2 linked regions of the Sorangium aterium genome follow. The protein of the gene in region 1 binds, or shares a complex with, the protein of each later gene. Links are inferred from orthologs where the notes say so. Each region holds a gene or a part of one and is shown in the gene's direction. Other genes may lie near its edges. The genes, in order: pnp and POL72_RS09845.

Region 1 (3,281 bases):
CCCCCGGGCGAGGCGCGCCTCGCACGCTGGCGCTGCGCGAGAGCAGGCGACCCCGCCTGCCGTCTGCCCGCTGGGCCTGTCTGTCCCACCTGCTGATCCATCCCACCACCAGCGATTCACCCCAGCGGCCCGCCCATGTGCGATCGGTCCCGCCCGCGGCCCAGCCCGGGTGCGGCCTGGCTCATCTGCGGCTCCGTGCGCGCCTTTCCGCTCCAGCACCCATGCACACGCGGCCGTTCCGGCCCCTTCCGTTCGGGAGGTTTTGCGGCACGCGCCCCTGAACGCCTGCGTTTTGCGCTGGCGAGAGCGGAGCGGACGCTCTAAGGAGGTCATTCATTGACCACGGACCGGCGGGGCGATCGCGCCTCGCCGTTCCCGAGCGCGGGCTTCGCGCATCTTCGTCTTCGCTTCGTGCGCAGCAGCTCGGCTCCTGCGCAGGAACCGAGGAAGAAGAGCAGCCCCTCGCGCTCGGCGTAGCGCCGCACGCAGCGGCCCTCGCGATCGTGCGAGAGAGAGCTGAAATCCCAATGTTCGTTCGTGAATCCGTCATGGTGGGCGGCCGTGCCCTCACCCTCGAGACCGGCCGCCTCGCCAAGCAGGCCCACGGGGCCGTGCTCGTCACCTACGGCGATACCATGGTGCTCGTGACCGCCGTCTCTCAGGACGAGCGGCCGGGCCTCGACTTCTTCCCCCTCACCTGTGAGTTCGTCGAGAAGACCTACGCCGCCGGAAAGATCCCCGGCGGCTTCTTCAAACGCGAGGCGCGCCAGCGCGAGGAGGAGATCCTCTCGAGCCGCCTCATGGATCGCCCGCTCCGCCCCCTCTTCCCGGAGGGCTTCAAGCGGGACACGCAGATCATCGCGACCGTCCTCTCCAGCGACAAGCAGAACAAGGCGGACGTCCTCGCCCTGACGGGGGCGAGCGCCGCGCTGCACATCTCGGACATCCCCTGGCACGGGCCGGTCGTGGGCGTGCGCGTGGGCCGGCTCGACGGCGAGTTCGTGGCGTACCCCACGGTCGCCGACATCGAGCGCTGCGACATCGACCTCGTCGTCGCCTGCTCGCGCGACGCGATCGTGATGGTCGAGGGCGGCGCGGCCGAGGCGACCGAGACGGAGATCATCGACGCGCTGATGTTCGCGCACGAGACCGCGCAGCCGGTCCTCGATCTGATCGAGAAGATGCGCGCCGCGGTGGGCAAATCGAAGCGCGAGTTCGTCGCGCCGGCGCTGCCGGAGGAGATCAAGCGGCGCGTCGCCCAGATCGTCGACGAGGACCTGAAGGCCGCGACGAAGGTGACCGACAAGAAGGCGCGCTACGATGGGTACAGCTCGCTCAAGAAGAAGCTGACCGAGACGCTGAACGCCGAGCTCGGCGCCGAGAAGCTCCTCCCCCTCCAGGGGCTCGTGAAGGCGGAGTTCGAGGAGCGCAAGGCGCACGTCGTCCGCACCTACGTGATCGAGGAGGGCAAGCGCATCGACGGTCGCGACGGCAGGAGCATCCGGCCGATCATGTGCGAGGTCGGCCTGCTCCCGCGCGTGCACGGCAGCGCCCTGTTCCAGCGCGGCGAGACGCAGGCGATCGTCACGACGACGCTCGGCACCTCGACCGACGAGCAGAAGATCGACGGCCTGATGGGGGAGACGTGGAAGCGCTTCTACCTCCACTACAACTTCCCCCCCTTCTCGACCGGCGAGACGAAGCCGCTCCGCGGCCCCGGCAGGCGCGAGATCGGCCACGGCGCGCTCGCCGAGCGCGCGCTCTCCCGGATGATCCCGGCGCCGGATCAGTTCCCGTACACGATCCGCATCGTGTCGGAGACGCTCGAGTCGAACGGCTCGTCGTCGATGGCGGCCGTCTGCGGCGGGTGCCTCTCGCTCATGGACGCGGGCGTGCCGATCAAGTCGCCCGTCGCTGGCATCGCGATGGGGCTCATCATGGAGGGCCAGCGCTACGCGGTGCTCTCGGACATCCTCGGCGACGAGGATCACCTCGGCGACATGGACTTCAAGGTCTGCGGCACCTCGCGCGGCGTGACCGCGATCCAGATGGACATCAAGATCGCGGGCCTGAGCCGGCAGATCCTGGCGCAGGCGCTGGATCAGGCGCGCGAGGGGCGGCTCCACATCCTGGGCAAGATGCTCGAGACGCTGCCGACCACGCGGCCCGAGCTCAGCCAGTACGCGCCGCGGATCACCACGGTGCGCGTGAAGCCCGACCAGATCCGGCTCATCATCGGCCCCGGCGGCAAGACCATCAAGGGCATCGTCGACCAGACCGGGGTCGCGATCGACGTCGAGGACGACGGCACGGTGAACGTCGCGTCGGCCGACTCCGACGCAGTGAAGAGGGCGCTCGACATCATCAAGGGCCTGACGGCCGAGCCCGAGGTCGGCGCGACCTACAAGGGGACGGTCAAGCGCATCACCGACTTCGGCGCCTTCGTCGAGATCCTCCCGAACACCGACGGCCTGCTGCACATCTCGGAGATGGCCCACACGCGCGTCGAGCGCGTCGAGGACGTCGTCAAGGAGGGAGATTCGCTCGACGTGAAGGTGCTGAGCGTCGATCGCGAGGGGAAGATCCGGCTGAGCCGGCGCGAGCTGCTCCCGCTCCCCGAAGGCGAAGAGGGCGATCGGGCGCGCGAGCGCATGGCGCAGGCGCGCGACGCCGGCCCGCCGCCGCGGCGCGATGGACCGGGCGGGCGAGGCGGCGATCGCGGCGGCGATCGCGGATCGCGGCCCGGCATGGAGCGCGATCGCGGCGGACCGCCGCGCGAGCGCCGAGAGCGCCGCTCCTAGTCACAAGCCCCCCAGGCGGGACCTCATGCCGCGCTGCGGCGCGCGCCCGAGCCCTCCCGCCGCTGACTCCCCCTCAGAGAGAGCCCCGATTCGCAGCGATCCGCGGCCGTGCGCGCGGATCGCCGCCCTCATGCAGGCCAGCGCGCTCCGCTGCTGCGTTGACGCGCGCGTGCGCCGCGCCGCGCTGCGGCTCATCTGCCAGCTGCTTTGTTGGAATCCGGTGAAGTCCGCATGGCTCGTTCACAATCAGGGTAGTGTCGCGACCCCTGCTCGTGGCATGCTCCGCCCGTGCTCGTACGCAGAGCGAAAATCGTCTGTACCATTGGCCCTTCGTGTGACTCTCAAACGACGCTGGAGCAGCTCATCCGCGCCGGTATGGATGTCGCTCGACTCAACTTCTCTCACGGCTCGCATGAGGATCATGGCAAAGCAATCGCCACGGTCCGTGCGGCTGCGGAGGCATGCGGGAAGCCTGTGGCT
Region 2 (3,299 bases), 1.9 Mb from region 1 along the record:
CAGGGCGGCGCGCAGCAGCTTCCCGAGCGGCACCGACAGCGCGCGGACGATCCCCTTGAGGAGGGGCGGGTACGCCGCCGCGGCGATCAGCGCGACGAGGGCCGAGCCGAACATCGCGACGGTGAAGATGAGCAGCCACTCGATCTGCGGGCCCGCCTGCACGACCAGCATCCCGCCCTGCTGGAGCGCGAAGATGACGAGGGCGGACAGGAGGAAGAAGGTGATCGTGCACGAGGCGGTGAGGAGCTCGGCCGTGGCCACGTCGACGAGCCGCATGCCGCCGTGCACGAGCACGGCGGCCTGCGACGGCGCCGCGCCGGCCTGCCCGGGGGTCACCCCGGCGCAGAACATCAGCACGAACTCCGAGGTCACCGCGGTGCGGAGGCGGAGCTCGGGCCAGAGGACGCGCCCGAGGCTCCAGATCCTGAGGCCTCCGAACACGCCCTCTTGCAGCGCCAGCACGGCGCCGACGAGCAGCCAGCCCGGGCGCACGTGCGCGAACGCGGCGGTGAGGCTCGCCTGCTTGTCGTGGATCTCGCTGTAGAGGACGTAAGCGAACGACGCGAGCGTCAGCGTGACGATGAGCTGGATGCCTCGGATCAGGGTGGCGCGGTTCATACAGGGGCACGCAGCCGGGGTGATCGCATGCGCACGCCCCCTATACCCTGTCGCCGGCGCTCGCGACCGTCATGCCTGCGCTCCTCCAGATCGACACCCTCCCCGCGGCGGACCCGACCACACGACGCACGCGCGCGCCGGGTGCGAAGGCCGCTTCGCGCAGGCACGCCCTCCCTCGCCGCGCTCCCTGGGCTCCTCCAGCGCGCCGCGTTCGCCGCCGTCCCCCGTCGTCGCGCCGCCGCATCGTTGCGCGCATCCGAGCCTTTCGAGGCCAGGCCGAGGAGATGTCTATTGCGTCTCCGGGGGCGGCTCGCGATGCTGCGAGCGTCATGGCGGGACGAAAGATCGCTATCAGTACCGGCGGAGGCGACGCGCCGGGGCTCAACGCTGTGATCCGCGCGGCCACGCTCGGCGCGCTCGAGCGTGGCTGGGAGGTCTGGGGGATCCGGCAGGGGTACCGCGGGCTGCTCGACGACGCTCCGGACGGGCTCATCCGCCTGGATCGCGAGCGGGTCCGGGGCATCGCGCACCTCGGGGGCACCATCCTGGGCACCGCGAACCGCGGCGATCCGTTCCACTACCCGACGCCAGGCGAGCACGGGCTCGTGCCCCGGGATCGGTCCGAGGATCTCGTGCGGCGGTTCCGCGCGGAGGGGTTCGACGCGCTCATCTCGGTGGGCGGCGACGGCTCCATGCGGATCGCGCACCAGCTGCTCCAGCGCGGGCTGCCCCTCGTCATCGGCGTACCGAAGACGATCGACAACGACGTCTGCTGCACGGACCTCACGTTCGGCTTCGACACGGCGGTCTCCATCGCGACCGAGGCGCTCGACCGGCTCCACACCACGACCGAGGCGCACGAGCGGATCATGGTCGTGGAGGTGATGGGGCGGCACGCGGGCTGGATCGCGCTCAACGCCGGGATCGCCGGCGGAGCCGACGCCATCCTGATGCCGGAGATCCCGTTCCGGTTCGAGGCGATCGCCGAGAAGATCCGCCTGCGGGAGTCGCGCGGGCGGCGCTTCTCCATCGTCGTGGCGGCCGAGGGGGCGCACGCGCAAGGGGGCGAGCTGATCATCAAGGACGCGGGCGACGCCTTCCGCCGCACCGCCGTGCTCGGGGGCGTGGCCGAGCGCGTGGCGAAGGAGCTCGCGGCCCGCACCGGCAAGGAAGCGCGCTCGATGGTGCTCGGCCACCTCCAGCGAGGCGGCGGACCCACGACGGCGGATCGCTTGCTCGCCCTCCGCTTCGGCGCGGCCGCGGCGCGCTGCCTCGTCGAGGACTGCGGCAGCGGGATGGTGGCGCTGCGAGCGAACCGGATCGAGCTCGTCCCCCTCGAGGAGGTCGCCGGCAAGACGAAGACGGTGCCGCTCGACTCGGACACGGTCGTCACGGCCCGTGAGATGGGCCTGTGCTTCGGAGACGAGGCGCCCGGCCACTTCGTCGCGCCCTGATCGGCGAGCGCGCGGCTCCTCCGCGGTCTTCCCCCTTCCCGGCAAGGGCCATGTAGGATTGTGCGGTATCGCGCCCGGCCGGGCGATTTCCGCTCGGCGCGCCGTCGACAGGATTGGCAGGCGGACGGCGACCGCGCGACCTGAGCTGCGCCGCCAGCCTCGTGTTTGACACTCGTCGAAGGGGGCCGATATCTTGGTTTCCCCTCCGAACCCGCGCACACCCCGGAACATGACGAAAGTCCTCGTATTTGAGAGCGATCCGGCGTTTGCCGGGGAGCTCCGCACGGAATTGGGCCGCCTCGGCTGCACCGTTCAGGTGGTCGACGACGGCAACGTCGGCCTGCAGGCGGCTGCGGCCGAGCGCCCTGACCTCATCCTGCTGTCGATCGAGCTGCCGCGCATGAACGGCTTCTCGGTCTGCAACAAGCTCAAGAAGGACGTGCAGCTCAAGGACGTCCCGCTCGTCATCATGTCGAGCGAGTCGAGCGAAGAGACGTTCGAGCAGCACCGGAAGCTCAGGACGCGCGCGGAGGACTACATTCACAAGCCGATCGCGTTCGGCGAGCTCCTCGAGCACATCCGCAACTATGTCCCGATCGACGGGGACGATGCGGAGGCCGATCCGATCATGATCGACGAGGCCGAGGTGCTCGAGGCCGACATCGACGAGGACTCGGGCGATCCCACGATCATCACGGCCGCCGTGTCCTCGAACGGCACGCCCGCGAGCGTCGCGCCTCCGCCCGCTGCTGCGCCGTCGGTCCCGCCGCCGGTGCCGAGGCCGCCGTCCGCCGCGCCCCCGCCGCCCGCCGCCGCTGCCCCGTCCGTGGTGCCGCCGTCCGCCGCGCCGAGGCCGCCGTCCGCGGCGCCGAGACCGCTGTCCGCGGCGCCGCCGCCTGCCGCCATACCGTCGGCGCCCCCTGTCGCCGCCGCGCAGGAGCGCGCCCGGGCGTCAGCTCCGCCGAGGCCCCCGCAGGGCGCCGCGCCGCGGTCCGACGTCCGCAAGTCGGACGAGGACATCGAGGAGTTCATCGGCGGCGCGTTCACCCGGCTGATCCGCGACGAGGAGGAGGAGCGGACCGACGTCAGGCCCTCGGTCGCGCCGTCGACGCGGACGCTGGCGCCCACGAAGACGCCCGTACCAGCCTCGGCGCCGCCGCCCGTGAGCTCGTCGCCGGTGGCCGCGTACCGGGCGCCGGTCTCCGAGCGCGGGGCCGCGTACCGGGC

Evidence for each region.
Region 2: pnp (region 1) and POL72_RS09845 share a complex: the UniProt entries of both Bacillus subtilis proteins name them as parts of the possible RNA degradosome complex. The link is inferred for Sorangium aterium from one-to-one orthologs.

What each region holds. Positions count from the first base shown.
Region 1 is NZ_JAQNDK010000001.1:843,001-846,281, reverse strand. The notes cover bases 196-3,164. They hold pnp (polyribonucleotide nucleotidyltransferase), read left to right. Parts: upstream 196-527; coding sequence 528-2,801; downstream 2,802-3,164. Other genes in these bases: pyk (pyruvate kinase), read left to right, coding at 3,090-3,164. In the rest of the region: more of pyk, read left to right, coding at 3,165-3,281. UniProt on the Bacillus subtilis protein: Involved in mRNA degradation. Catalyzes the phosphorolysis of single-stranded polyribonucleotides processively in the 3'- to 5'-direction. Necessary for competence development in Bacillus subtilis.
Region 2 is NZ_JAQNDK010000001.1:2,701,050-2,704,348, reverse strand. The notes cover bases 23-3,009. They hold POL72_RS09845 (6-phosphofructokinase), read left to right. Parts: upstream 23-947; coding sequence 948-2,072; downstream 2,073-3,009. Other genes in these bases: POL72_RS09840 (response regulator), read left to right, coding at 2,302-3,009; POL72_RS09850 (lysylphosphatidylglycerol synthase transmembrane domain-containing protein), read right to left, coding at 23-618. Also shown: more of POL72_RS09850, read right to left, coding at 1-22; more of POL72_RS09840, read left to right, coding at 3,010-3,299. UniProt on the Bacillus subtilis protein: Catalyzes the phosphorylation of D-fructose 6-phosphate to fructose 1,6-bisphosphate by ATP, the first committing step of glycolysis.